DNA from 2 places in the Shewanella sp. 30m-14 genome. Region 2 is predicted to be linked to the other one. Evidence: predicted binding sites of a transcription regulator. Region 2 holds the regulator's gene; the other holds the start of a gene.

Region 1 (15,481 bases), on a different contig from region 2:
AATAGCAACATTATCAGATATTGCTATAGAGTTTTAACGCGGATTTTATTACTGAGCACTGCAGTCAACATTTCTTTCTGGACAATATTTGCTATGCAATCGTTTCAAACACTAAAAGTACTTATCATCGATGATGCCCCCACATTTCTATTTACCATCAAGAGTATGTTGGTAAAGCTAGGTTTTTCTGAAACCGACGTGCTGACATCAAAAAGCGCCAAAATGGCACTCGCTCTTGCTGCAAATAAGCAGTTTGATGTAATTATTTGTGATTTCAACTTTGGTGTAGGCATGAATGGGAAGCAATTGTTTGAGGAGTTCAAGCACCTAAACCTGCTGAGCGATGAAGCCGTATTTATACTAGTCACGGGAGATAATTCGTCCGCTACTGTCAGACCTATTCTTGAACTGAAACCTGACGAGTATTTATTAAAGCCTTTCAATGCCATTACCTTAAAAAATCGCTTATCTATCGCCATTAGGCGCAGAAAAAAATTATTAGGTCTCTATACTGCTGAGCGAAAATTAGATGCCCACCAAGGGCTACAACTATGCGACGAAATGGCACCATTTCATCCTGAATACTACTTTGTCATCCAACGCTTTAGAGGCGTATTCTTAACGATGCTGGAGCGTCATGAACAGGCTAAAATAGTGTACCAGTCTACACTCGCCAAAAAAGATCTGGACTGGGCTAAAGTAGGATTAGCCAACTCGTTAGCAAACCTAGGGCAAACCGAGGAAGCCGATTGTATTATCAACCAATTGCTTATCTCTTTACCCAACGATACGCGAGTAAGAACTGAAGCTGCCTATGTAAAACTTAAGAATAACGATATTCCCACGGCGATATCGCATCTAGAGCTAGCCAGTCAACTTGTACCGGGTAATTCTGAAAGAGAGCAGATCATCGTTAACCTTTGCCTTTCAGTTAACGACTATGATCAGGCACTTGAGCGCTTTAGACTTTATCTGGAGATCAACAAAGATACCTACCGAAATAATGAATACGCCAAACTGAGTTTGATCCGTACCATTCTCTATTCAGCCCGCACTTCTCATAAAAGAAATACCTTAATAGAAGAAGCGAAACATCACCTTCGGCTATTGATGGACTCAAAAGACGAGTCAATTAAAAATGAAGTCACACTTATTAAAGCTCATATCTCAATTGAGTTAGGCTATTATCGCAGTGCCATCAGTATGTTAAAGGGCTTACACTCTAAGGGGGCTTTTCAGCACTTTTACGCCGCATTTCATTATGCCTGGCTACTGAATGTTATGAGTGTTGAAAATGAATTTGATCTAGCAATCCAATGGTCTAGTGAAACCTTAGGCTATGAGACAAGTCAGATTATTTTTTCGAGTAAAGTCGCGATGCTCGATAGTTTGAAAACGGGAAATGCAGTAAAACGAGTCTGGTTAAAAGAGCAATACACCTTCGTAAAAAATAACGGCGCAGACAAATTAACTCTGCTTGAAACCTACCTCGCAATAAATGAAAAGGCTCCACTGCTAAAAACCGTGTGCTTGAATATTATCAAGTCATTGTCTTATGTTTGGCCTAGGCAATATGGCGCGGGGCAAGTTCAGCAGATCATCGCTCGATGCGATAATGTTATCAGGCAGCTGTATGTTGATGAAGAACTCGTAGCAAACAATTACCAAGAGTATTACCAATCAGCCCTCGATAAGTGTACAAACCAAGCTGAGTAACTGCTTTTTGCGAGTGAAAAGCTAACCATTAAGCCACTTTAAAATGAGTGCAGCACCTCTACTTTGAACAAGGGCTTCTTGTTAGTGCGCAGAGTCATTAACCTTATTAATGACTCTGCGATATGTAGTAATAAGATTTAAAACTGATCGCCCTCTCTAAAGTCAGACACTTTAATAAATTGAACACCAGAAAACGCTCTATTAGAGATGAACTCAACGATGCTTTTATGAAAAAAAACATAACTCTTAGAGCAGTTGGCAACTTTAAAAATCAGACGATTAGCTTCATCAATACTATCTAATACAGTCTTATTCAGAGAATAGCGCTTTACCTCAAGCAGATCGTCATCGTCAAAATAAAACATTTCAATTTCGGAGTTAACAAGATCAATACAGTCCAACTCTTTATAGAAGCCAAAATACCAATAACTATCATGCCAAACGCTAGTATCATCTATAAATACAGCGGGGTAAATTTGCATCCCCTCGATCTTGTATTGGCTAAATTTGTCCTTCAGTTCATCGTTTATCAATAAACCTGAAGTATCAACAAACAGATCCGTTAAAGGCCGTTTCTGATTTGTTTCGTCTCTAAAACCATTAGAAAAAATCAATGGTTGTTCACCGCTAACTAGCTTTGTGTAATGATATTTTCTTTGCGCTGTTTCTCTATCAGGCCGAATGTATACCAGCTCATCACCACGAGGACGAAAAGCAATATAATACTCATCATTATATGTTGTCATTGCTTACTCTTAAACTATCGCTATATTCGATACGTGATGATTGATAACTCATGGTTTATAAATGATATTTGCTAACTGATAGCTCATTCTTATCAGATTACTGTTAGTTGCTCGCATATTTACTCAAATAGTAACTGCGAATAGTTGCTCACAATTGTTATCTCATACATAGCGGCTGTGTAGCATGAACACTCCTGTTATTCCCCTTCATACAAAATGAAGCACCTAGCACCTTCTAACAAGCCGCTATTCACATAATAAATTCAACTTACTGCAATCGAAAACTGTTTATACCGTCTAAAATGCCATAGATAGCCATAACTGGGGTACAACCTAAAACAGACATACATGGCCTATCGCTATGATGCAGCTCATCTTACCACATTGAAAAATAGATACTTTATTTCTAAACTCTTAAAAGTGGCTATTTGTCAGATTCATTCCATTTGAAACAGCGTCCCATAAATGCAATCAAATCGATTGATTTACCAACCAGGTATTTACTGTACATAAAAACAGTATATACTGTTTATCAATACAGTGTTTTGAAAAGGACATCACTATGCTTTGCCAACTCAGCATCAACAACTTTGCTATTGTGCGTTTTTTGGAACTCGACTTTAAAGCCGGTATGACCAGTATTACTGGTGAGACTGGCGCGGGGAAATCGATTGCTATCGATGCCCTTGGCCTTTGTTTAGGTAATCGAGCCGACGCGAATAGCATTAGACCTGGTGCCACTAAGGCCGAAGTAAGTGCCCGCTTTTTATTAGATGATACTCCAGCCGCTAAACGCTGGCTTGAAGATAACGATCTTGAACTTGATGATGAATGCATCTTACGCCGCACGATTAGCAGTGACGGCCGCTCACGCGCCTACATAAACGGTAACCCCGTTCCCTTAGTGCAAATCAAGTCGCTAGGACAACTATTAATTGGTATTCACGGTCAACATGCCCACCACGCCATGTTAAAAAGTGAACATCAACTCACTCTATTAGATAGCTATGCTAACCATAAGATGCTGCTCGACGGTGTGACCGCCAGCTACCATAGATGTAAGACAATCGAAAAACAGCTACACCTATTAGAAATGTCCCAGCAAGAACGCTTAGCTCGAAAGCAGTTGCTGCAATATCAGGTTGAAGAGCTAAACGAGTTTGCCATTAATGAAGGTGAATTTGAGTCTATTGAAGCCGAGCACAAGAAGCTGGCGAACAGCACCGCGCTTATCGAGCTTTGCCGTAGCCAACTACACATTCTGCAAGACTGTGATGAAGGCTGTGTTGAATCACTGCTAAATACCAGTATCAGCCAAGGGCAAGATCTCGAAAGCTACGATCCTGAACTGGGTAATGTCGTGGCTATGCTTAACGATGCGCTGATCCAAGTGCAGGAGAGTAGCAGTGAACTTGAACGCTACTTAGATGGCTTAGAGCTCGATCCAGAATACTTCGCTCACTTAGAGCTGCGACTCTCAAAAGCTATGCAACTTGCGCGTAAACATCAAGTATCAGGTAACGAACTCTATAAACATCACCAAAGTCTATTAGATGAACTCATGGATTTAGGCTCTGATGACGACAAACTTGACGATATACGTGAGCAACTAAGAGCAAGCCAGGCAGCCTATTTACAGCATGCTAAAAAACTCAGTCAAAGCCGCAGCCGCTACGCTAAAGAGCTTGATAAGCAAGTGACTCAGTCTATCCATGAGCTCAACATGCCTAAGGGCAAGTTTACTATTGCGGTGAATTTTAACGAGGCTGTTGTTACGCCAACGGGTTGTGACAATATTGAGTTTTTAGTTTCAACTAACCCTGGTCAGCCTCTGCAGCCAATTGCCAAAGTGGCATCGGGTGGTGAACTGTCACGTATTGGTTTAGGTATTCAGGTGATCACCGCTAAGAAGGTCTCAACTCCAACCTTGATTTTTGATGAGGTCGACGTCGGTATTTCAGGGCCGACAGCTGCCGTTGTTGGTCGTATGCTTAGAAGTCTTGGTGGATCAACACAGGTATTTTGTGTGACTCATTTGCCTCAGGTTGCAGGTAATGGCCATCAACATATGTTCGTTAATAAGAGCAGTAAGGCCGGCAAAACGGAGACCTCAATGGTGACGCTCGATAAAACTCAGCGCATTGAAGAGCTCGCACGTCTATTAGGTGGCGACACCATCACCAGCAATACTCTGGCGAACGCAAAGGAACTCCTGCTTAGCTAATCTCTTTTTTAGCGAGTAAAACAAAAATGCAGAGCTAAGCTCTGCATTTTTTATTCTTTAAACAGCTATCAAGCAAAGTAGTAAGCTAAACCTTGTAAACAAAGTAGCGAAAAAATACCCGCAAGCACATCGTCAATCATAATACCAAAACCGCCATGAACCTTAGCATCAAGCCAACGAATGGGCCATGGCTTTAAGATATCGAATAAACGAAACAGTAGAAAACCAATAGCCAACCACTGCCACCCTGCTGGTGCGGCAATCATGGTGATCAACAATCCGACTACCTCATCCCAAACAATCGCACCATGGTCATGCACGCCCATATCTTTTGATGCTTTATCACAGATGTAAAAACCCGCAAGCATACAGATAACAGTCAATCCGATATACCAAGGCAAACTCAAAGGTGCCATGAGTAAATAAAGTGGAATGGCAGCGATAGTGCCAAAAGTACCCGGCGCTTTTGCCGCGAGCCCAGAGCCAAATCCTAAAGCCAAAAAGTGGATAGGATTTTTTAATGAAAGCTTAGCTAGTACAGGATCTTTAGAGAGTAAATTCATTAGTTAAAGTGCTCAAAGCCCAAATTAATAGGTTCAAATGGCTGATTTCCACTAAGCAATTGTAATTGCCCGCCAGTACATACTTGTCCAATCTGGGTAAATTTCACACCCGATTCAACGAGTGATATCTCTAGCGCACCTTTTTGAGCTTCTGGAACGGTGAATAATAGCTCATAATCTTCACCACCGGTTAATGCATAGCTTAGTGCCATCTCAGCTGACGTATTACGTTTAAGCTGTGCAGACATTGGGATATTATCGACATTAATGATAGCGCCAACTTGTGAGCTTTTAAGCACATGTTGAATATCTGATATGAGTCCATCAGAGATATCAATGGCGCTTGAGGCAAGTGTGCGCAGTGATTGCCCAGCTAGCACCCGCGGAGTAGGCCTGTAATGACGGTTTATCAGATACGCTCTGTCATCGATGTTCGCCTCAGCTTTATTACGCAGAAGATCTAAGCCTAGTGCTGAGTCCCCTAGATTTCCTGTTACATAAATCCAATCACCATTTTTAGCACCACTACGAGTCAGCCCGCTGCCTCTAGGTACCTGACCATTAATAGTGATGGTGATAGAGCGTGGACCGCGTGTGGTGTCGCCACCGATAAGTGCGACACCATAATATTCTGCTATCTCAAACAAGCCCGCACTAAAGTCAGCGAGCCAAGCCTCATCAACCTCGGGTAAGGTCAGTGCTAAGGTCATCCAAGCAGGTTCTGCGCCCATTGACGCCAAATCAGATAAGTTTACTGCAAGCGACTTATAGCCAAGCTCTTTAGCTGGCATATCAGGGAAAAAGTGTACATTTTCAACTAAAGTGTCACACGAGATGGCAATAGACTTATTTTCTGCTGGCTTAACTATGGCGCAATCATCGCCAATACCAATAACAACGTCTTTGCGAGACTGAGCGCGCCCAGTAAAAAAACTTTCGATTAATTGAAATTCTTTCACAATACCAATCACAAATTAGAGGAAGGATTCAGGGATAAATAAGGTAAGTGTAAATCAGGCCGTCACGCTAGCAAAGATTAGGAATTACTGCGCTTTGCTCAGGTGGAAAATGCATGGACTGTTCTTATCCCACTGTCAGATCTAACAAAAACGGCATCCTAGGATGCCGTTTCTATTAACTATCTATTGCGTGCTACCAGCTTATCGAGAATGCCGTTAACAAACTTATGTCCATCTTCTGCGCCGAATGCTTTTGCAAGCTCGATAGCTTCGTTAATCGCTACCTTATAAGGCACATCCTTGCGGAATGTCAGTTCATAAGTTGCTAGACGTACAATCGCTTTTTCAACTGGGTCCACTTCATCAAGTGGACGAGTCAAGAATGGAGTGATTAACTCATCCAATTGACTCTTCTTTGTTGCAACGCCACCTAATAGCTCACGAAAGTAAGCGATATCGACGCCATCAATAACTTGTTCTGTTAGAAACTCATGCTCAACATCAGCAATATTGTTACCACTTAGCTGCCATGAGTAAATGGCCTGAACGGCTAAACGGCGGGCCTTACGGCGCTCTGAAGGCTTCATTAAATTGTCCTAAATTACAGCTGTTCTTCAAGTGCTTGCAGAACGTTAACCATTTCTAGCAGACCAAGTGCAGCTTCGCCGCCTTTGTTACCTGCTTTAGTACCCGAACGCTCAATAGCTTGTTCAATGGTATCTGTGGTTAAAACGCCAAATGCAACGGGAATATCAAACTCAAGTGCTACTTGAGCCAAACCTTTATTACATTCACCTGCAACAAAATCGAAATGAGGTGTACCACCACGGATAACCGCACCTAGTGCGATGATACCGTCAAATTTTCCGCTAGCCGCGACGCGGCGTGCAGCGAGTGGCAGTTCAACAGCGCCAGGCACTTTAACTACAGTGATATTGTCATCTGCAACTTGGCCAAAACGCTTAAGAGTGTCAACCGCGCCATCGAGTAAACTATCAACAAGAAAACTGTTAAAACGTGAAACTACGATCGCAACTTTGGCGTTTTTCGATTCGATATTACCTTGAACTACGTTCATTTATCTTACCTAAATTAGCTTAATTACCCAGCATAGGGACGGAAGAGGCGGTATGATACCACAGCACTCCGCACTGATCGCTATGCAATTAATAAGAAAAGTGTGAATTTAAGCCTCAGACTGACAATCAACCTGAGGCCAGCATTTATTCTGCAATATATTCAGTTACTTCTAAACCAAAGCCTGAAAGAGAATGATAGCGCTTTGGCGAGCTTAATAAACGCATCTTTGTTACGCCCACATCCGCAAGAATTTGTGAGCCTACACCCACTTGGCGAGACGTACCTTGCCATTGTGCAGCAACAGGTGTGCTACCGTTATCTTCAGCTTCAAAAGCTTTAACTTTGGCTAGAATATCGCTGCTGTGCTCATGATTACCCAATAACACCAACACGCCACCCTCATTGCTAATGCGCTCCATCGCTTTCTCTAATGGCCAGCTACGCTGCTGATCACGCTCTGAATGCAATAAATCATTGAAGGTGTTTTGTAGATGCACACGTACTAATGTGTTTTCGGTAACGTCGCCTTTAACTAATACATGATGCAACTGGTTATCGATTGTATCGCGGTAAGTCAGCATTTCAAACTCGCCAAAACGAGTTGGCAACTTACATTTCGCTTCACGAACAACACTGGTTTCTTTGGTGTTACGGTATTCGATAAGGTCGGCAATCGTGCCCATCTTCAAGCCATGCTTTTTCGCGAAGATTTCAAGATCAGGGCGACGGGCCATGGTGCCGTCATCATTAAGAATTTCAACAATGACCGATGATGCTTCAAAACCTGCTAGGCGCGCTAAATCACAGCCCGCTTCAGTGTGGCCAGCACGAATAAGTACGCCACCTTCTTGCGCCATTAGCGGGAAGATGTGGCCAGGCTGCACGATATCCGATGGCTTTGCATCTTTACCCACCGCCGCAAGCACGGTTACTGCACGGTCTTGCGCCGAAATGCCCGTGGTTACGCCCTCGGCCGCTTCGATTGAAACGGTAAAGTTAGTCGAAAACTGGGCATTGTTGTTAGTGACCATCAAAGGTAAGTTAAGCTGCTGACAGCGCGCTTTAGTCAATGTTTGGCAGATAAGGCCACGGCCAAATGTCGCCATGAAATTCACAGCTTCAGGCGTCACCATGTCGGCAGCCATGATCAGATCGCCTTCATTTTCTCTGTCTTCGTCATCCATCAAGATCACCATCTTACCTAGACGAATATCTTCGATGATCTCTTCTATACTATGTAACGCCATGTTCAGACCTTTATTTTTCTCACTGTATTCTAAGTTACATGCGTCAATAACGATGAACTTAAACCAGTATCTAATGTAATGATTATTCTTGATTGTATATAGACTTAATTAAGACAAATTTAATCGTCAAATCCGCCTTAAGCCAGTCTTTATCGTAAAAAACCTGAGCGAGCTAACAATTCCATAGTCACTTCTGACTTGGGGCTGCTCTCTTGCTCTTGGGTGCCGTAACTCATTAGCCTTTCTAAATGACGGGCTATCAAGTCCACTTCAATATTAACGTTGTCGCCGGCCTTCAAATCCACTAAGGTCGTTTCACCTGCAGTGTGCGGCACTATGGTCAGCCTAAATCTATGCCCTTGCACTTCATTAACGGTTAAGCTCACACCATCGATTGTAATTGAACCTTTATGGGCGATATAGCGGCCCAGTTCTACAGGTGGTGTTAGCCAAAACTCAATCGCTTGGCCCCGAAACTGTCTGTCGTCCACATGGGCAATACCATCAACATGACCACTGACCATATGCCCACCTAAACGGGTTGTGGGGGTAACGGCTTTTTCAAGGTTAACGGCTTTTCCAACCTGATAATGAGAGAACCCCGTCAAATTGACTGTTTCGGCTGAAATATCTGCCACATAACCGTCGCTCATTAACTCAACAACGGTTAAACACACACCATTGGTGGCAATACTGTCGCCAAGTTTAACATCTGACAAATCCAGTTTTCCGCTGGCGACGGTTAAACGAATATCATCACCACGGCGCTGCACTTTTCTTAAGTGACCAACTGACTCAATAATCCCAGTAAACATAAACTAATTACTCACTCTTAACGTTAAGCGGGTGTCTTTACCCACTTTGCGCTCATCGATTAGGTTGAGGCGCGGTATGTCCATCATGGCTTGAAAATCATCTAGCGCGAGCAAATTACGCCCATGAGAGCCTAAGATTTTCATCGCTTGATACAGCACGATTTCATCTGCAAGCTCTTGGTTAACAAAGGCCCCTGCGAGTGTTGCCCCAGCTTCAACGAGTACTGAGTTACAACTCTCCCCCAATAAACCCAACAAGGCTTGCAGGTCAATACGAGAATCAACCGCGGGCAAAATTTGATGAGTCACATGAGCTGGCCAAGCTGCTTTCACATTCTCGGGGTACGCGATTGTCGACACCAACAAAGTAGGGCTTGTTGTGTTAAATAAGTTTAGCTCAGCGCCAAGGCGTGCTTGACTGTCTAATACTACCCGCAGTGGTTGATGAATTTCTGCTGGTGCTAACTGGTGTGCAAGCGAGCCTAATTCGCTATGACGCACATTGAGGCTCGGATCATCAGCAAGTATCGTCTCAACACCTGTGACCAATGCACAATGGCGCGCACGAAGCCGCTGAACGTCGCTGCGCGCTTCAGGTCCCGTTATCCATTTTGACACACCATTAGACAGCGCAGTCTTACCATCGATACTCGCAGCAAGCTTAACCGTGACCCACGGCAAGCCTTTCTCCATTCGCTTTAAAAAGCCTAGGTTAACTTGCTTCGCTTCTTCGGTCATCAAGCCCACATCGACTTGAATGCCAGCCTCTCGCAGCATGGCAATGCCACGACCAGACACTTGTGGATTGGGGTCGGTAACGGCAATGACAACACGGCTTACACCGTGCTCGATTAATGCTTTAGCACAAGGAGGCGTACGGCCATAGTGGCTGCAAGGTTCTAGCGTGACATAGGCGGTAGCCCCTTTGGCATCGATTCCAGCCATATTTAAGGCGTAAACTTCGGCGTGAGGACCGCCAGCACGAATATGGTAGCCTTCGCCAACAATTTCGCCATCTTTGACGATAACGCTGCCAACACAAGGATTTGGACGAGTGGTGTAAATGCCCTTTTGTGCCAATTCAATGGCCAGGCTCATCATTTGACTGTCTTCGATAGACCACATAATGGCGGCAATTCCGATTGTTCGATTGTTTGAGGACTAAGCGGTTGGCTTAGCCCATGTAGCATAGGTTATTTTTGCAGTTTAGCGATTGCATCACCAAACTCTGAAACATCTTCAAAGGCACGATAGACAGAAGCAAAACGAATATAGGCAACTTTATCTAAGTTGACTAAGTGGTCCATCATCAGATTACCTATCATTTCTGATTTAACTTCACGCTCACCGGTCGCGCGTAAAGTCGATTTAATCTTAGTTAATGCCTGTTCAATTTGATCCATAGACACAGGTCTTTTCTCTACGGCTCTTAACATGCCACCACGTAATTTTTCTTCATCAAACGGCTGGCGACTGCCATCTTGTTTCACTACGCGAGGCATCACAAGCTCGGCACCTTCAAAGGTAGTAAAACGTTCATGGCATTGAACACACTCTCTACGTCGACGAACCTGATGGCCGTCAGCGACTAATCGCGAATCAATCACTTTTGTGTCAGTTGCGCTGCAAAATGGACAATGCATTTAGCCTCCGGTTAGAAATTAGGTAGTTTCACTCACTGAATTTAGCAAAACCTCAGAAAGTAGGCTCGAATCAAAAGTATGCTCGAATAATAACAAAAATGGCCGCATAAATGCGGCCATAGGAGTCTACCTGATTAAACGCTTAAGGTTAACCGTAAACAGGGAACTTAGCGCACAATTCCAGAACCTGACTCTTAACGCGTTCGCTAACGGCAAGATCTGAAATGTCATCTAAGATGTCACACATCCAGTTAGTTAACAGCACTGATTCTTCTTCACCAAATCCACGACGGGTAATTGCAGGTGAACCGATACGCAGACCAGAGGTCACAAATGGTGAGCGAGGGTCGTTTGGTACAGAGTTCTTGTTAACGGTAATGTTAGCATTGCCAAGAGCGGCATCAGCATCTTTACCTGTGATGTCCTTGCTGATTAAATCAAGCAAGAATAGGTGGTTTTCAGTACCACCAGATACCACATCATAGCCACGTTCAATGAACGTACGCGCCATCGCTTTAGCGTTAACAACCACTTGCTCTTGGTAAGTCGTGAACTCAGGGTCTAGTGCTTCTTTAAATGCAACGGCTTTAGCAGCAATAACGTGCATTAAAGGACCACCCTGGCCGCCTGGGAATACCGCAGAGTTTAGCTTTTTGTAGATATCTTCATCGTTAATCGCAGATAAGATCAAGCCGCCACGTGGGCCAGCCAGTGTCTTATGCGTTGTTGTTGTCACAACGTGAGCGTGTGGCATAGGGCTCGGGTAGATCCCCGCGGCAACTAAACCTGCAACATGCGCCATATCAACAAACAGGTATGCACCTACTTTATCAGCGATTTCACGGAATTTACCCCAATCAACAATGCCCGAATATGCGCTGAAACCCGCAATAATCATCTTAGGCTTGTGCTCAAAAGCAAGACGCTCAACTTCAGCGTAATCAATCTTACCTGTTGATTCATCGATACCGTACTGAACAGCATTGTATAGCTTGCCAGAGAAGCTCACATGAGAACCGTGAGTTAAGTGACCACCGTGGGCTAGACTCATGCCTAAAACGGTATCGCCACCTTGTAGCAATGCCATAAACACAGCTGCGTTTGCTTGTGAGCCAGAGTGTGGCTGAACGTTAGCGTATGTAGCGCCAAATAGCTCTTTAGCGCGCGAGATAGCTAATTCTTCAACGATATCTACATGCTCACAACCACCGTAGTAACGCTTACCTGGGTAACCTTCAGCGTACTTGTTAGTTAGCTGTGTACCTTGAGCTTCGATAACACGAGGACTAGTGTAGTTTTCTGAAGCAATGAGTTCGATGTGCTCTTCTTGACGACGCGTTTCATCTTCAATTGCTGCAAATAGTTGTGGATCGTAATCCGCGATATTCATATCTTTTTTCAGCATTACTCACTCCAGCTGTAAAATTCTTCTAGTAGGGTTGCGCGGTATGATACAGCGCATTCGATCACAATCCCAGTATTTACAACATGAAATTACTTGCATTTCTAGATGAGAGAGTTTCGTAAAAAGCACTAATCGGTATAAATAACCACCAATACCTAGCTAACAGATTTATGCGTTAACTGTGAATGAAACTGCTCGAATTCAGATTTAAGTTCTGTATCGAATCAAGTAGAATTGCCGCCAATCAACGTAGAAAAAATACAATCAAAGAGAAATAACATGGCTCAATTTGTATATAGCATGCTTAGAGTGGGCAAGATTGTCCCGCCTAAAAAACAGATCTTAAAAGATATTTCATTAAGCTTTTTCCCTGGCGCAAAAATCGGTGTCTTAGGCTTAAACGGCTCAGGTAAATCCACCCTACTGCGCATTATGGCGGGCTTGGATACTGAAATTGAGGGCGAAGCGCGCCCAATGCAGGACCTAAAAATTGGTTACTTACCGCAGGAACCAAAACTTGATCCAAACCAAACTGTACGTGAAGCGGTTGAAGAAGCCGTGGCCGAAGCCAAAAATGCACTGGTACGTTTAGACGAAGTTTACGCGCTTTATGCCGAGCCCGATGCTGACTTTGACGCCCTTGCTAAAGAGCAGGGCCAGTTAGAAGCCATTATTCAATCGCAAGATGCTCACAATCTGGATGTTGTGCTAGATCGCGCAGCGAACGCACTACGTCTTCCTGATTGGGATGAGAAAATTGAAGTGCTTTCAGGTGGTGAACGCCGCCGTGTGGCAATTTGTCGCTTACTGCTTGAAAAGCCAGACATGCTGTTGCTCGACGAACCAACCAACCACTTGGATGCCGAATCGGTAGCCTGGTTAGAGCGCTTCTTACAAGAGTACACTGGTACCGTTGTGGCCATTACCCACGATAGATACTTCCTTGATAATGCCGCTGGTTGGATTTTAGAACTTGACCGTGGTGAAGGTATTCCATGGGAAGGTAACTACTCATCTTGGCTTGAGCAAAAAGATGCCCGTCTAACCCAAGAATCTGCCACAGAAAGCGCGCGTCAAAAAACAATTGCCAAAGAACTTGAATGGGTGCGCCAAGGGGCTAAAGGCCGTCAGTCTAAAGGTAAGGCGCGTATGGCTCGCTTTGAAGAGCTTAATACTAACGACTACCAAAAGCGTAACGAGACCAACGAGCTATTTATTCCACCAGGACCACGCTTAGGTGACAAGGTTATTGAAATCACTAACCTGACTAAATCTTATGGCGACCGTGTACTGATTGACGACTTGACTTTCTCAGTACCAAAAGGCGCTATCGTTGGTATTATCGGTGCTAACGGCGCGGGTAAATCAACGCTATTTAAGATGATTTCAGGTGCAGAGCAGCCAGACAGCGGCAGCGTTGAGTTAGGCGAATCTGTACAAATCGCTTCTGTTGAGCAATTCCGTGATTCAATGAATGACAAGAACACGGTTTGGCAAGAGATCTCTGATGGCCAAGATATCATGCGCATCAACAACACCGAAATTCCAAGCCGTGCCTATGTAGGCCGCTTTAACTTCCGTGGTGGCGATCAGCAAAAGATTATCGGCAGCCTATCAGGTGGTGAACGTAATCGTGTGCATTTAGCTAAGCTTCTACAAGCTGGCGGTAACGTACTGCTACTCGATGAACCAACCAACGATTTGGACGTTGAAACCTTACGTGCACTAGAGGAAGCGTTACTTGAATTCCCTGGTTGTGCCATGGTGATTTCGCACGACCGTTGGTTCCTCGATAGAATCGCGACCCATATCCTAGATTACCGTGATGAGGGCAAGGTGAACTTCTATGAGGGTAACTACACCGAGTACTCAACATGGTTGAAAGAAACTATGGGTACTGATGTTGTTGAGCCACATCGCTTGAAGTATAAGCGCATGGTTAAATAATTCTTACACTCGATTAAACAAGGAGGCCTCATTGGCCTCCTTTTTATTATCTACTTGTCCCGTTAAGTATACTCCCGCCTTCCTCAGCAGCTAGCGAATAAGTGGCCACCTAATAAATAGCTACCTAATGAACCTAATGAACCTAATGAACCTAATGAACCTAATGAACCTAATGAACAGTCATCTAATAAATAGATGGCTAATAAATATTTTTCAACTGCGTAACAAAATACCTGCTAATTATGCGAAGATATCCATTGGTATAAAATAGCCAATTAAAAACAACAAGTCGTGCACTCGATATATTAAACGACGAACATTTATGGACGAGCAAAGCAATGGATGACAAACAGCAGCCCGCAGTAACGGCCGATAAGCTGAAGACAGAGCCCGCTGGGTCCCTTATTAGGGAAAACCAAATTAGGGAAAATAAAGTTACTGAAGAAACTGTCACAGCAGAAACAGACGTCACACCTAGCATTAGCAAGCCAAAAGCTTTTTTAAATAGTATTAATCACTTCCGTGGTATTGCGATTATCTTTATCGTCATGGCGCACTGCTATCGCCCAGCGGGTTGGCAAATTGAAACCTTTGCCGATAAAGCCTGGTTTAACTTAATGATGAATGGCACGGTCTTTTTCGTGTTTATTTCCGGCTTTCTTTTTCACCATGTGTTTTATCACCGCTGGGACTACAAAAAGTATATGAAGAGCAAAACTAAATTTGTTTTCCTTCCTTATCTACTTTTGTCTCTGCCTTGGATTGTTTGGCATCTCACAGTGGGAACCGACCCCATGATGCATAAGGAAATGGCAGATATTTCCGGCCCTGCAGCGGCGGCGAGCTGGTACGTAATAACTGGCCGTACCCTTACCGCTTATTGGTATATTCCAATGGGAATGATGTTATTCGCCCTATCGCCTTGGGTCATGTATCTCATTAAAAAGCAGCAAGTACTCTACTACGCGATTCCGCTTTTAATCATTGCCATTATGGTGCATCGCCCCATATCAAACCTCAATGCGATTCAGTCTTTAGTCTACTTCTTACCCGTCTACCTGCTTGGAGTTTGGGGCTCGGCGCATCGCGATAAACTGTTCCCGTTTATCGATAAGTATTGGCTGCCGATGTTACTC
Region 2 (15,481 bases):
AATCATTTTAGAGGTCTAATATTTATGGTTAAAAACGTGTTGCTAGCGCTACTTGCGCTGACAGGTTTTTCGGCTCACGCGGCGGTGATTCTACAATATCATCATGTATCAGATAGCACGCCTGCGATCACCAGTGTTACTCCTGCACAGTTCAAAGAGCAGATGCAGTACCTGGCGGAAAACAACTTTAATGTGGTACCACTTTCAACGGTGGTGGAGTCTATTAAGGCAAAAAAAACGCTGCCAGCAAAAACGATTGCGATCACCTTCGATGATGGTTATCGCAGCATTGCTAATACAGCGCACCCCATTTTAAAGCAATATAAATTCCCCTACACGCTTTTTGTCTCGGTTGAGCCGATCCTCAAAGAATATGGCGAAATGATGAGCTGGCAGCAGCTTATCACCTTGTCTAATGAGGGAGCTGAAATTGCCAACCACAGCTGGGGGCATGAGCACTTAATTCGTAAAGAAGCGGGTGAGAGTGATGCACAATGGTTGGCACGCATTGAAGCCAATATTCTGCGAACCGAAAAAGAAATCGCTAAAGCGACCGGACAAAATTTGAAAATGTTGGCTTACCCTTATGGTGAGTACAATCAACAGATTGAAGCGATGCTTGAGAAACATGGTTTTGTGGCATTTGGTCAGCAGTCGGGTGCAGCCGGTCCGTATTCACCGCTAACGGCACTACCGCGTTTTCCTGTTGCTGGCGTGTATGCCGACCTCAACAGTTTAAAGGTAAAACTACATAGCTTAAATATGCCGGTGATTTCGCAAACCAACAGCAATCCACAGTTGCAGCAAGGTCAGTGGCGACCTGAGATTAAAGTGACTTTGGACATGAGCGATATCAATGCATCACAGTTAATGTGCTTTATTCAGGGGCAGGGGGCTAAGAAGCCTAACTGGATCTCTGAAAATGAGTTCAGTATTCAGGCTGAGTTGGATCTGCCCGCAGGTCGTTCACGTTATAACTGTACGGCTCCGAGTAAGAGTAAAGGCAGTTATTACTGGTTCTCACAGCCTTGGATCCGACCTAAATCTAACGGTCAGTGGATAGCAGAATAGCTAATTAGATGATAACAAAGCCCCTGCAAAGGAAATGTCGCTAAGTTAAGCCAAAAGTTAAGCTTAAATTTGATGACTAAACACAAAGCAAAGAACCCAGCATAAGCTGGGTTCTTTGCTTTAAAAGCGATATACCACGAAGCGCTTACTTAGCTCACAACACTGACAACACCGAAGCCACGATGAAAAGAAAAGTGTGTGCAGGCTTGTATTGTGCGTTTTTTAACTCAAATCTTGAGCTGAGTTAACTGGAGTACTTATCAATAATTGCATTGACGTCATGAATTAAATCGCGATTTTTTATCTGAGGTAATTGTCCGGGGATCTCTGATTTTGGCTTGATAATCGCAACCTTCTCACCTTTAGGTGACACTAGGGCAAATGAGGCGCTATGGTCAACTTGGTAATTATCTCCTTCCCCTACCATGGCATAAACAAAACCTAGACTACGGGTGACTGGCAGCAGTTGCTTATGTTCGCCGGTGATAGCCACAAATTCTGGATTAAAGAAGCGCATGTAATTTTCCAATGTGCTACTCGAGTCCCTTTGTGGGTCAACAGATAGAAAGATAACCTGTAGATCTTTATCTTGCGCCAGGCTTGGGTACGCCGAGGTCAATTTACCCATGGTCGTCGGGCAAACGTCGGGGCAAGAGGTATATCCGATGAAAAACAGGCTCCATTTTCCATTTAAGTCAGCGTTGGTGAATGTATTACCACGCTGGTCTGTGAGTGAAAATGGGGCTAACGGTTGCGGCGATGGATACTCGAAGCTAGTTTGCAGCGCTAACGGTTTAGCCTGGTTTAGTTGAATTCCTGCGTAGGCACCTGCAGCGACCATTAAAATAGCTGTAATAATCCATGTGAGCTTCATCTTTTTTCTCCTAGCGCATTAATACCTAATAACAGCTGTAAATATTTCTTATCGTCAAATGGTTATGCAAACAGGCTTATACCCACAAGTAGTGATCAACCAGCAAGGCGATAAACAGTAGCATCAGATGATAGATTGAAAACTTAAATAGCTGCATCGCCATGCCGGGTGCTTCGTGAAACTTAAGTTGCCAAGCTTTATAGATAAAAGCAGCGCTCAGCAATGTTGAACTCACCAAATAAACCGGACCACACATGCCTACTAATACGGGTAATAAGCAGGCGATGGCTAACAAAATTGTATAGAGGAAAATACAGGTTTTTGTGAATTCGACACCATGAGTCACAGGTAACATAGGGATATCGACCTTGGCATATTCGGCTTTACGATGAATGGCTAGCGCCCAAAAATGCGGTGGAGTCCAAGCAAAAATGATGATGACAAGCAGCAGTGCATTACCGTGAAATTCGCCGGTAACCGCAGTCCAGCCAAGTAATGGTGGCATGGCTCCCGCTAAGCCGCCAACCACAATGTTTTGTGGCGTCGCACGCTTTAAGTAGGCGGTATAAACCACGGCATAACCTATCAAACTTGCAAAGGTGAGCCATGCTGTTAATGGGTTAACTAGGGCGTACAGTACGACAAAACCAAGGATCCCAAGGCCAAATGAAAACGTCAGTGCTTTTGCTATCGATACTCGGCCTTTAGGCAGCGGGCGGTTATAGGTACGAGCCATTAAGCCATCAATACGACGATCGATAAGATGATTAAAGGCTGCAGCGGAACCTGCCATCATGCCTATCCCTGCCATGCCCGCAATTAAGGGCGCGATGGGCACAGCGCCTGGTACGGCTAAGCACATGCCGACGAGTACGGTGAGCAACATGAGTGCCACGACTTTAGGTTTGGTCATTTCGTAATAAGCGCGCCATTGAATAAGCGGCGTCGAGTGGTCTTGCTGGAGTGCGATTGGTTTTTGCATTAGTGAAACCTCTCGATATTGTGTTGCGAAATGAAAAGGGCATTATTGGTTGTCATAAAAGGCCCCTATGCTTTGCGCCATAAGGCGTAATTAATAAAAACTAACGTCAGTAGTAATAGTGCAGCGCCGCCATTATGAGAAACCGCGATGCCCAGTGGTAGGTGCAGAACGACGTTGCTGATCCCCAGTGCGACTTGCACAATGACCAAAGCGACTAATAGCCATGCGGTATTACGCATGATGTTTGAGTTAGCGGTGCGAATAAGCTTGAAGGCTAAATACAGCAGCATGACCGCGGTAATCACAGCGCCGATACGATGGGCAACATGAATGGTCATTCTGGCTGAATAGTCTAAAACACCATATTCATAACTGACGTGTTCACCTTGAAATGGCGAAAAGGCTTGAGCAAAGCTCAGATTGTCAACCCAGTTTCCCTCACAAAATGGCAAGGTGGTGCAGGCCAGCGCGGCATAATTTGATGAAGTCCAGCCACCTAAAACAATTTGCAGTAACAAAACTCCAATGCAGATGGCGGCAAAGCCTGCCATCTTTCGTGCAGGAGCATCACCACCAGGGATCCTAAGCGGTTTACTGCGTAGATAAAGTAATAACAGCAGCGAGAACAGTGCAAACCCGCCCAATAGATGTGCCATAACGATAATCGGCATCAGTTTCATCGTCACTGTCCACATGCCGAGCGCAGCTTGGAAGATGATAAGCGCTGCAATAAACATAGGCAGTTTCTTAGGCGTATCCTTAGTCTTAAGGCTGAGGATTAAGATGAGTAATACCAATAAACCCAAGGCACCGGCAATGTAACGGTGGATCATCTCAAGCCATGCTTTATCTGCTTCAACTGTATGTTCTGGAAAGGCTTGTTGCACCTGGTTTAGCTCATGAGTTTGGGTAGGGACTTTGAGCATGCCATAGCAGCCGGGCCAGTCTGGGCAGCCAAGACCAGCATCCGATAGTCGAGTATATGCTCCCATCAGAATCACGCATAAAGTAAACACTAATGTGACTTTCAATAGCGACTTAATCTGCATATCAAACGTCTCCTTAGCCAATCCGTGATAGTTTGAGTAACTTACGTAGGTCAGCCACTAAGGCTTTGCCTTGCATTATTTGTGCTTGATGATCTTCAGCTACTGGGTAGCTCATCACTAAGCTACCTAAGGGATCGACTATCACTAATTCTTGCTGATCAAGCAGCTGGCTAAGTGCTTTAGAGGGGGTTGCGGTTACAAAATCAAAGGCGTCGAGTACAGTCGTATCACTGTGCTCATTAACCAAAATAATGGTATGAACACGGTCTTGATGTCGACCCAGTGCGGTATGACTTTGCTGCAGAATATAGAGCCTATCTTCGCAGACGGCATTACAGTGGCTAGGAAGTAGGTAGAGCAACTGCCATTCATGGGGCAGTGGATTCACCATAGCTAGATTCTGATAGCTGGTATCGGTATCGAGCAATTGCCCCTTATTGGTGGCTCCGCCTTGGTACAGGTCAAAGCTGAGCACCAGTTTTGCCGCTATCACAGGCAGGACAAAAGCCAGTAATAACAGTATCAGTGTTTTTTTGCCGCTTTTTTGGGGGGAGTTCATTCCATCTCCTCTTTATCTTACTAAAATCCATCAAATTTGATGATTAAAATTAAGTCTTCCCATTACGGCTAGGAGCTTAATTTCTAACCTACATCGTCTAACCCTCGTTAGCAATAGAGCAATATGATTACTTGTTATATCGTTGTTTTAACATGCGAAAAAATAAATAGCCCATGATCAATATAAATACGCCTGCCATTGCAAACCACTGTACGGCATAACCTTGATGCTTCTGCGACGATAACGGGATTGGTTGCCACGGATGAGGGTATGGGTTGTCAAGATTACTCGGCTGTAATACGACGCCGGAGAGCGATTGATTAAGTTGTTCAGACAGCTGTGGGATATTGAGATTTTGGATGCGTTTGGGCCAACCAGCTTCAGCCATCAGATCAAAGCTCATCGGGTTAAACTGCTTTTGGTAAACCCGCCCCTCTAGCATTATAGGATTGGTAATCGCTGTTACGTTTGGTAGCTTAGAGCGATCCATACTCGCTGAGATAAAGCCGAGTTCAACTAACAACCATGGCTCTGATGCACTGACCTGCAAAGCTTGTAAGGCAATGTAGCCTACTCTACCCTCATAGACTTGATTATCGAGCAAGAAAACATTGGTTGAGATGGGAGTCACCGCCGTTTTTAGCTTAAACCCTGTTAAAGGCTCATCTTTAGGGAGGCTGAGCAGTTGCGAATAGTTTAATACAGAAGCTGCTTGTCTATCTGTTAGTTGTTGCTGCCAGAGAGCCTTATATTGAGCTCTTTCAAGCTGCCAAAAACCTAACTTGACCAAAATAGAAAACACAATCACAGTAGAAAGCACAATAAATAACCAAGCAAGATTCATCTTAACGCGAGGAAGCGCCATGTCTGCTTTGTTTGTCTTTAAATTAGTTTTCGTACTGCTACTGCTATTCATACTGGTTAATTTAGGTCGAGCCCTATTTATTATGGTGAAAGGAGAAAAGAGTATCCCCATGAGTCAATTCTTAGGTCGCCGAGTCCTCTTTTCTGTACTCGTGGTGCTGTTACTGCTGGTGGCATTAGGGACGGGAGTCATAACACCTAACTCCAGACCCTACTGATGACATTATTGTTTATGTGATCGTATTAATATCGGCAATATGAGTGGTTAAAGCACATAAACAAAGAAAAACAAGCACAGCCAAACCACATCGACAAAGTGCCAATACCAAGCCCCTGCTTGAAAAGCAAAGTGCTTATCTGGGGTAAAGTGCCCTTTAAGCACTCGTAAAAACAACACCATAAGGAATACCGTTCCTAGGGTAACGTGCATGCCATGGAAGCCGGTTAGCAAGAAAAAGGTGTTACCGTAAATGCCTGAATTTAATGTCAGCCCCATTTCTTGGTAGGCATGGACATACTCTTCCACTTGCAAGAATAAGAACGCTACCCCAAGTAAAATGGTTATCGCTAGCCAAACGGTTAACGCGGTACGCTTATTTTTTTCTAACCCTACGTGAGCAAAATGCAATGTTATCGAAGAGGTCAAAAGAATTAAGGTGTTGTAGAGCGGTAGTCCTGTCCAGTCCATCGCTTGGGTCAGGCTGCCATCTGGCGTTGTCAGTAAGGGCCAAGCAGCTTCAAACATTGGCCATAATACTTCATGGGTCATCTCATTATTTGAGGCGCCGCCAAGCCAAGGTATTGCGATAATTCGGGCATAAAATAAGGCGCCAAAAAAAGCTGCAAAGAACATGACTTCAGAAAAGATAAACCAGCTCATTCCTTGCCTAAAGGAGCGATCCATCTGTTTGGAGTAGAGCCCTGCCATAGATTCGGCGATAACGGTTCTAAACCAGCCAAAAATCATGAAAATGATAACCGCAATACCAGCTAGCAAAATATAGCCACCACTGCCGCCTTCTGTTTTTAATTCAGAGACATAGCTTCCAGCACCAAAGGCGATAAGAAATAAACCTATCGCGCCAATAATGGGCCACGCACTTTGCTCTGGTACGTAGTAGTTTTCGTGTTTATGTTCAGTTGTCATTTAGCCGCTCCTTGCCCTGTAACGGCTTTAGCCCCAGTTTTAGTGACTGTGTTAATCACAGCGACGTTTTTATTGCTGGAGTAGTTTTCATCTATATGTTCAGTTGTCATTGTGCAGCTCCTTGCTCCACGACATTACTTGTGGCACTTACTACATAGCCCTTGTCGGTGATGTTGTAGAGGGTATAAGAGAGGGTCAGGGTCGAGATTGAATCCGGCAATTGGGGATCCACAAAAAAGATGAGTGGTAGCTCGGCTGCAGCGTTAGCCTGCAATACCTGCTGATTGAAACAGAAGCATTCCGTCTTATTAAAGTATGCCGCCCCCTGTCCGGGAGAAACAGACGGAATAGCCTGCCCCACAATATGCTCTGCCGATAAATTCGTAGCGACAAAATGAGTACGAATAAGCTCACCGGGATGCACTTGCATGGTATTAACCTGAGGTTTAAATGTCCAAGGCATGTCGCTTTGCACTTGAGACACAAACTCAACCGTTATGGTTCTGTTTTTATCCACTGCGACAGGCTGATAAACACTGGCGGTACTTGCGGGTTTACCGTTAATACCCAATGCGTCGCACAGCACGTCATATAAAGGAACAAGCGCAAAACCAAACCCAAACATGCCCACAGCGCCAATAATTAGCATGGCGAGCAATTTGCGATTGGCGTTACGCTTCATCTCAGTCATCTTTATTTCACCTCTGGCGGGGTGGTAAATGAGTGATATGGCGCAGGGCTAGGAATGGTCCATTCTAATCCTTCGGCGCCTTCCCATGGTTTGGCTGGAGCCTTTTCACCACCACGAATACACTTAATCACTACGGCTAAAAAGATCAGCTGCGAAAGGCCAAATGCGAAGCCGCCGATCGATACAATCTGGTTCACATCAGCGAACTGGATAGCATAATCAGGAATACGCCTTGGCATTCCGGCTAAGCCTAAGAAGTGCATTGGAAAAAACAGCACGTTGACTGAAATTACCGAACACCAGAAGTGCCAGCGCCCTAAGGTTTCGCTGTACATATGGCCGGTCCATTTGGGTAGCCAATAATAGGCCGCTGCCATGATGGAGAATATTGCTCCAGTCACCAATACATAATGAAAATGCGCCACCACAAAGTAGGTATCATGGTATTGGAAGTCAGCAGGAGTGATCGCCAGCATCAGTCCCGAAAAGCCCCCTATGGTGAACAAGATAATAAAGGCCACCGCAAATAACATGGGAGTTTCAAAGGTAATAGAACCTCGCCACATGGTCGCAACCCAGTTAAATACTTTTACGCCTGTCGGCACTGCAATCAGCATGGTGCAATACATAAAGAACAATTCAGCAAATACCGGCATACCCGTAGTAAACATGTGATGCGCCCACACCAGGAACGACAAAACGGCGATACTCGCAGTGGCGTAAACCATCGATGAGTAACCAAATAAGCGCTTACGGCTAAAGGCTGGCACAATTGCCGAGATGATACCGAATGACGGCAAGATCATGATGTACACCTCAGGGTGGCCAAAGAACCAGAAAAGATGCTGGAACATGACAGGATCCCCACCGCCGGCGGCATCAAAAAAGCTAGTGCCGAAGTATTTATCGGTGAGTACCATAGTCACTGTGCCAGCGAGCACAGGCATGACCGCAATAAGTAAAAAGGCGGTAATTAACCAGGTCCAAACAAATAACGGCAGCTTCATCCAAGTCATACCGGGGGCACGCATATTGACGATAGTGACGACCACATTAATCGCGCCCATGATTGAGCTAATCCCCATGATATGAACTGCAAATACAAATAGAGCGGTACTGTCAGGGCTATAGGTTGTCGATAGTGGTGCGTAGAATGTCCAGCCGAAATTGGGGCCGCCACCTTCCATAAAAAGTGAGCTTAACAAAATGGCAAATGCGAAAGGTAGGATCCAAAAGCTCCAGTTATTCATTCGCGGTAGCGCCATATCGGGAGCACCAATCATCATCGGAATTAGCCAGTTAGCTAGGCCTGTAAAGGCCGGCATCACAGCGCCAAATACCATCACTAAACCGTGAACAGTGGTCATCTGGTTAAAGAAGTTGGGTTCGACTAATTGCAATCCGGGCTGAAATAGCTCTGCGCGGATCACCATTGCCATCGCGCCACCGGTTAAAAACATAATAAAACTGAACCAAAGATAGAGGGTGCCAATATCTTTATGGTTAGTGGTTAACAGCCAGCGCATAATACCTTTTGGCGCGCCATGGTGGTGGTCATCATGGCTCACGTCGTTAGCGGCTGGTGAGTCTTGTGTAATTGTGCTCATGTTAATCCCTTACTTTCCGTGACCATCAACATCAGAAGCCTGAACGGCATCACCAGAGTTATTACCCCAGGCATTGCGCTCATAAGTCACCACTGCAGCAAGCTGTTGTGGTGTAAGTAGCGCGCTAAATGACTGCATTGCCGTACCAGGTTTACCATTGATAACAATATCAAGGTGAGCGGCTACAGGGCCTTTGATGATTGGGCTACCCACTAATGATGGGAACGCTGGAGGTAGGCCTGTCCCCGCTGCTTGATGACAAGCCGCGCAGCTAGTCATATAGACTTTTTCCCCCATGGTCAGGAGTTCATTCATGGCTAGGTCACCTAATGGTGCCGTTGTTAGTTCTTTAGTTACCTCGTCATCAGCTTTGGTTTCTGAGGTTGTATCTTGATTAACCTCAGCTTGTGTTGCAGGTGAGGTCGCAGGTATTGCACTTGGAGTCGCTGGGGTTGTATCTACCGATGTTGCTGGCGTGGTCGTATCTGAGCTTACGTCGGCTGCTTGAACAGTGTCGCCTGAGTTATTGCCCCAGGCATTGCGCTCATAAGTCACTACGGCAGCAATTTCAGTTGCAGTTAACTGGCTAGAAAACGCCTGCATAGCAGTGCCCGATTTACCATTTAATACAATATCGATATGCAGCTGAGCAGGCCCTTTAATAAGCGGGCTGCCAATAAGAGAAGGGAATACGCCAGGTAGGCCAGCACCATTAGGCTGGTGGCAGGCAGCGCAACGTGCAAGGTAGACTTGCTCGCCTTGCGCCATTAATTCTTCCATTGTTAGCGTTTGCGATAGGGCAGCCTTTGCTGCCACTTCGGCATTGCTGGCGGCTTGTTGTTGTGCAATCAGCCAAGCATCAAAATCTTCTTCTGATAAAGCTTCAACAACAATAGGCATAAAGCCATGGTCTTTACCGCAGAGCTCGGCACATTGGCCACGATAAGTGCCCGGTTTGTCGATGCGGGTCCAGGCTTCATTAATAAATCCTGGATTAGCATCTTTTTTAACGGCAAATGCGGGTACCCACCAGGAGTGAATAACATCATCTGAAGTCATTAAGAAACGTACTTTACGATTAATCGGTAGTACCAGTGGCTTATCTACCTCTAAAAGGTAGTTTTTACCTTTTGCTTCTTCGCCATCTATCTGCGCTCTGGGGGTAGAAAGCAGACTGAAAAATTCAACATCTTTGTTGAAATAGCTGTAATGCCATTTCCATTGTGAGCCGGTAATCTTGATGGTGAGGTCAGCATTACTTGGATCTTCCATAGCAATCAATGTCTTGGTTGCGGGAATAGCCATAAGTATAAGAATAATAAAAGGTACAACAGTCCAAAGGATCTCGACTTTAGTACTTTCATGAAAGTTGGCGGCGACTGCGCCTTTTGATTTGCGGTGGTTGATCATAGCGTAAATCATGATGCTAAAAACCACGATGCCAATAGCACAGCAGATGTAGAGAATAATCATATGGAGGTTGTAAACCCGCCCACTGATATCCGTAACACCCTCTGTCATATTAAGCGGCATTTCTGATGCAACAAGTACGGGCGAAAATAGCAACGCCAGCACACAATACAACAATTGCTTCACTAGACTTCTCCTCTGTCCACAAGACAAAGAAGAGTCACACAGTAAGTCTCTGCTCTATGTAAACTCTTCAGTTCCCAAAAAAGCAACGATGACTTCAAAGTGCGCGAGTGGCTTGCCTATCGAGTCGCAATTAATGGGATCGCGACACAGGCTATTGTATTCAGTGCTATTCACTGCTGGTGTAACCACGTTGGCACATACGGCTGAAATATATCAGGCCAATCTCAGTCTAAGCTTCAAATTCAGGACTAATCCCAGAGCAAAGACCGACAACTAAATCGCTCGGATATAACAAAATATCGTTGTTATGACTTCCTACACTACTTGGTGTTTAAATATTGATCAAGATCACTTTTTCAATTATTGATAATAAAAAAGCCCTCGAATGAGGGCTTTAGAAAATCGTTTGTACTAGAAGGCGCTTACTAAAACGCACCTCCTAGTCATCATGTATTAGAAAGCGAGGAGATGTTCTGCTTAATGAACAGCACCAAACAGGGAGGCTTGACCAAAAGCACTATCCTGCATATTGATTGAGCGACAAGATTGTTGCTTATTTGTGTTATCAATCGAATGTTCAATGACAATGCCAACAGCGCGAGCGCTTTTGGCAACGATTTGTAGGCGTCGATTGTCACGAGCATCTAAAGAGTTGGTCCAAGTAATCACCGCACTTGAGGTACCGCTTGTTAAGGCTTTTTCCATTGCCCAAAGTGTTTCCACTTCATCTTTAGCATGAACCAGTAAAATGCGGTCCATTCTTACACCCGCAGCTGCTAGCATCTGCTTGTAGCCAATATTCGGCGGGCTAATCAGTACAATCCAGCGACCCTGTTGGCTCAATTGTGAAAGCTGAGCACTGATCTGGTTCAGCTCATCACGCCCTTGAGTTTGGGTCACCATAGTCGTGATGTCATTACTCGTGCTGCTCACCATATTGGTCGATGGCATATCTTGCCACAGTCCAGGGTGACGAGGACTCGTTCCCATTAGTTTGTTCATTGCCAGTCTCCATTACGGATCACACCAACGGCTAAACCTTCAATACTTAAGCTTTGGTTTGCTAGATCCACTTCAATTGGTGAATACTCTTCGTTCTCAGCATGTAAGAAAACTTTGTTACCCTTTTTCTCAAAACGCTTAACGGTAACATCATCTTCAACGCGTGCTACAACCACTTGGCCGTTACGTGCTTGCTGTATTTTGTGTACAGCCAGTAGATCACCTTCTAGTATGCCAATATTCTTCATACTGTCACCACGGACTCTGAGTAAGAAGTCTGCTGATGGCTTGAACATGGCAGGATCGACTTTATAGTGTTGCTCGACATGCTCTTGCGCAAGAATCGGTTCACCTGCAGCAACTTGGCCGATAAGGGGTAAACCTAAATCTGCATCTTCAGTGTCTTCTTGGGTTAACTTAATACCGCGAGACGTGCCCGGCATAATTTCAATGCAGCCTTTTTTAGCTAAGGCTTTTAAATGTTCTTCAGCAGCATTGGCTGACTTAAAACCTAAACGTCTAGCGATCTCGGCACGGGTAGGTGGCATGCCAGTATCAGCAATATTACGTTTAATTAGCTCTAAAATTTCAGCTTGGCGCGGTGTAAGTGGTCTCATGGTTAACCCTGTCTTTCTATACAGTAACTGTTAGTATATACAGTATTTTTTTGAGTGCAAGTAATAACCAGTTATATTGTTTTTTGTGGGATCCAGTTTCAAATGAAATAAATCCAGCGATGTGAAACTCGTTATTGAATAGTGGCTGAAGTTAACTGATATTTTGTCAAACATCAGAACTTACTAAGCTTAGATAAGGCCTCCGGATGGGAATTCGATGAGAGGAGGGACTTTTGAGTGAATATACAGATCAGGCTTCGCTTATTTATGCCCCAAAGTTGGTTGCCCTTCGAATGAAGGTTGATTACATTTTTTGAGTAGTTGCTACGGGGAAGCGAGTTCTCAATTGTCGTTTCACCGTTACCAATCGCCTGCAGCGGGTGCATGTGCAGATACTGCCGTGACACGCAACAAATCCATCCTTGGAAGCTCGGCCATGACGTCCATGTCATGGACGGTCACGGCTGTATCTACACCGGATAATTGGTGCCTTCATTTGGGCCGTGCAGGTTTGATTGCTAGCTTGGAAATGCCCCATTTCTTGTTAGTGCTTCTACTCATTCGTTTTCTGTTCATAATAATTTGCCATATGTGATCTAATGTCAGGCTCTCAATTTAAGTATGAATACATCCGTCTGACGTGATTAACTCAAGATAAGAACGTATAGTGCCTTTAACTGATGATATCGAAAATGAATCATAATTTAGTGCGTACCTGAATTAATATAAGCCTATGAACTCACTACACCTGAAAGCACTCTTATTGGCCGTCGAAACAGGTTCAATATCTGCTGCTGCACGTAAGTTAGGAAAAAAACAACCTCAGGTTAGCCAATGGATTTCTGATCTAGAAATTGATCTTGGCGTTAACTTTTTTGACCGAACTGGTAATAAAACGTCATTAAGTAAAGAGGGGGAACGTTTACTTCCTAGCCTCACACACACCATGAGCCAACTTGATAAGTTTGTTCAAAGTGCCGAAATAATTGCGCAGGGTGAATCAACCGTGCTGACTATCGGGATTGAGAACTACATTCCCGACCTAGCCTTTACTCAGCCTCTAGCATTGACGTTGGATTTTCCCCATTTATGTGTGGAAGTGTATCGCGAAGAAAAACACCAACTGATGCAAGACTTGAACGAAGGCAATGTAGATATCATCATTACTCATGAATCCGACACCCTTCATCATCAGCATTTTGAGTATTGCCGTTTAGGCCATTACAAAGAGTTGTTGGCGTGCAGCCCTGACCATCCCCTCGTGACATTGCCTGTGGTGACCACCATCGATTTAAGCCAATACCGTGAGTTAATTTGGGGAGAGGCGAATAGCAAAAGCAGTCAGCAACATAGAGATGAAAACAGCGATGGGTTTAGTCCTAGCTACGGTTTTTTCTCTGACATTCAGCCACTTGTCGCTATGTTAAAACACAATAAAGGCTTTGCGTTTTTACCTGCAGAATGTGTTAACGCCTATATCGAAAATGGCCAGCTGACCGCCCTAAACTGTGATTTTGAACCTGCAGGCATCGACCGAAGAATTGAGCTGTGTTGGCGCAATGGATTAACGCTGTCTCAACATGGTAGTCAAATAGTAGAGGCCTTCAAAGTAAGCCACCAACTCGTAGACAAGCCTGTCTCTTGAGTTAATTGTCGGGCTTAATTTCATGTTGGGATTGTATTTCAGATTTAGGCTGGGGTTCTGACTCGACCTGAAGATTATATTTTGCTTTAAGCTCTGGAGTAGAAACAGAAGCGGCAATTAGTGCATCCCACTAATCGTATACGTACAAAAATGCGTAAATCGGAAGGATTGCCTAAAGTCGCGGGTCATCCCATACTGTTGAAGTAATTCCAATTCCAGCGACAGCCAAGATGATAAGTTCAGAGATACCAGTAAACAGTAGTAGTTTAGTTAGGTGGGTGAACGTACGTTCAAGTCGGTAAGTAAGCTATGTTTTCTGATAGGTCGCCTCAAAAAGCCCAATAATACCCGTAGCCATCAAAAGCCCTATTACTGCTAATATTGCAGACTGGTTGCCTTGAACCATCTGACGCATACTATCAAAAGTGCAACTAAACAAGATGGGACAATGAATATCAGCAGAAATAGCAGTCTTACTGCCACCTCAATATAAAAATGCTTTTGTTACACTGACCTCCAGCTTAAAAGACGGTGCAGAGCAAGCCCTGCATCCATTTTATTTATTCATCATCTATGTCGAAAACAATATCGCCTTTCAGTACGGTCATTAATACCTCAGTGTCAGCAATATCATCGGCGGATAAACGGGTAATATCCTGTTGTAGAATGGCAAAATCAGCCGATTTACCAACAGCTATCGAACCTGTAATGCAACTGAGCCCTAAACTTTCAGCCGCATTAATTGTATAGGCATCTATAGCCGAATGCACATCCGGCAAGCCTGTTTTACCCATTTTCAAGCTATTAGCGATACCAACTAGTGGATTGATATCATGCACATTCCAGTCACTACTTAAGGTAACATTGGCACCTGTATCAAAAATGGCGCTTGGATTCATCAGCTCGTGCGTTCGCTTAGCCCCTATAAAGCCTTCAGCCCACTGATGGTCATGTTGTACGACATAATCAGAACCCACTTGGAAGTCGGCGGTCACATCCAGTTTTACGAAACGAGGGACATCTTTTGAGTCCACCAATTCCACGTGTGTTAGCGTATAAGGTTTTTTCGATCCTTGGTTGCGAGCATGCTCAATCGCATTTAATGACTCGCGAACTGCACCATCACCAATCGCATGGATATGAGCGCTATAACCAATCTTACCTAATGCTTCCAGCCAGGTTTTCATTTGACCTGGTGGGATATAATTGATGCCGTAAGGCTCATCTGGAATATAGGTATCCAAATACGGTGCTAACGTTTTCGCAGTGCCATTAATAATGATGCCATCGCTATACATTTTTACCTGATCGACCAATAACAAACGTGATCTATCACTCGTTTGTATTTTCTTCAAAAAAGCTAGCTGCGGCGCCATTGAATCAGTTGGATAAATCCATGGGCGCAGTGACACTCGAGCAGTTAAATCCCCCTTTTTCTCTGCTTGCTGCCACACGTCATACCAGCCTCGTTTCCAATAAAGCCGACCGTCACCAATGGTGGTGATGCCATGTGCGGCGGATTCTTCAAGACCAATCATTAAGCCTTCGTAGCTTTTCTCGAACTTGTTTTCTAGGCTATTCCATGCCATCTCCATGATGATATCACCAGCGTTATCAAACAAAATACCGTTGAGTTCACCGCTTTCTTCGTCTTTGAGTATCTTTCCGCCCTGAGGCTCGGGAGAATCTTTGGTGATACCCGCCAATTTAAGCGCTGCGGAGTTGACCCACATTGAATGTGAGGTTTGCTCCATGAACACGACAGGTTGTTTCGGGA

Evidence for each region. The regulator LexA, encoded in region 2, represses DNA repair genes until DNA is damaged. The targets are predictions, from matches to a motif close to TACTGTATNNNNATACAGTA.
Region 1: a site for LexA is predicted at 2,964-2,983, ahead of recN (DNA repair protein RecN). Genes of this name have one in related genera too.

The regions. Positions count from the first base shown of each region.
Region 1 is NZ_JBRILW010000011.1:100,616-116,096, reverse strand. It holds gene ACVBIU_RS10295 (response regulator) at 94-1,716, shown strand; gene ACVBIU_RS10290 (imm11 family protein) at 1,854-2,462, opposite strand; gene recN (DNA repair protein RecN) at 3,025-4,686, shown strand; gene ACVBIU_RS10280 (phosphatidylglycerophosphatase A family protein) at 4,755-5,249, opposite strand; gene thiL (thiamine-phosphate kinase) at 5,249-6,208, opposite strand; gene nusB (transcription antitermination factor NusB) at 6,388-6,795, opposite strand; gene ribH (6,7-dimethyl-8-ribityllumazine synthase) at 6,810-7,286, opposite strand; gene ribBA (bifunctional 3,4-dihydroxy-2-butanone-4-phosphate synthase/GTP cyclohydrolase II) at 7,432-8,535, opposite strand; gene ACVBIU_RS10255 (riboflavin synthase) at 8,685-9,350, opposite strand; gene ribD (bifunctional diaminohydroxyphosphoribosylaminopyrimidine deaminase/5-amino-6-(5-phosphoribosylamino)uracil reductase RibD) at 9,354-10,475, opposite strand; gene nrdR (transcriptional regulator NrdR) at 10,544-10,993, opposite strand; gene glyA (serine hydroxymethyltransferase) at 11,142-12,398, opposite strand; gene ettA (energy-dependent translational throttle protein EttA) at 12,678-14,345, shown strand; gene ACVBIU_RS10230 (acyltransferase family protein) at 14,684-15,481, shown strand, end outside.
Region 2 is NZ_JBRILW010000003.1:33,062-48,542, reverse strand. It holds gene ACVBIU_RS03150 (MATE family efflux transporter) at 1-6, opposite strand, end outside; gene ACVBIU_RS03145 (polysaccharide deacetylase family protein) at 25-1,071, shown strand; gene ACVBIU_RS03140 (SCO family protein) at 1,316-1,945, opposite strand; gene cyoE (heme o synthase) at 2,022-2,927, opposite strand; gene ACVBIU_RS03130 (COX15/CtaA family protein) at 2,993-3,976, opposite strand; gene ACVBIU_RS03125 (hypothetical protein) at 3,990-4,535, opposite strand; gene ACVBIU_RS03120 (SURF1 family protein) at 4,663-5,400, opposite strand; gene ACVBIU_RS03115 (DUF2909 family protein) at 5,399-5,617, shown strand; gene ACVBIU_RS03110 (cytochrome c oxidase subunit 3) at 5,665-6,546, opposite strand; gene ACVBIU_RS03105 (cytochrome c oxidase assembly protein) at 6,653-7,237, opposite strand; gene ctaD (cytochrome c oxidase subunit I) at 7,240-8,844, opposite strand; gene coxB (cytochrome c oxidase subunit II) at 8,854-10,440, opposite strand; gene ACVBIU_RS03090 (cell division inhibitor SulA) at 10,918-11,442, opposite strand; gene lexA (transcriptional repressor LexA) at 11,439-12,059, opposite strand; gene ACVBIU_RS03080 (LysR family transcriptional regulator) at 12,793-13,704, shown strand; gene ACVBIU_RS03075 (amidohydrolase) at 14,265-15,481, opposite strand, start outside.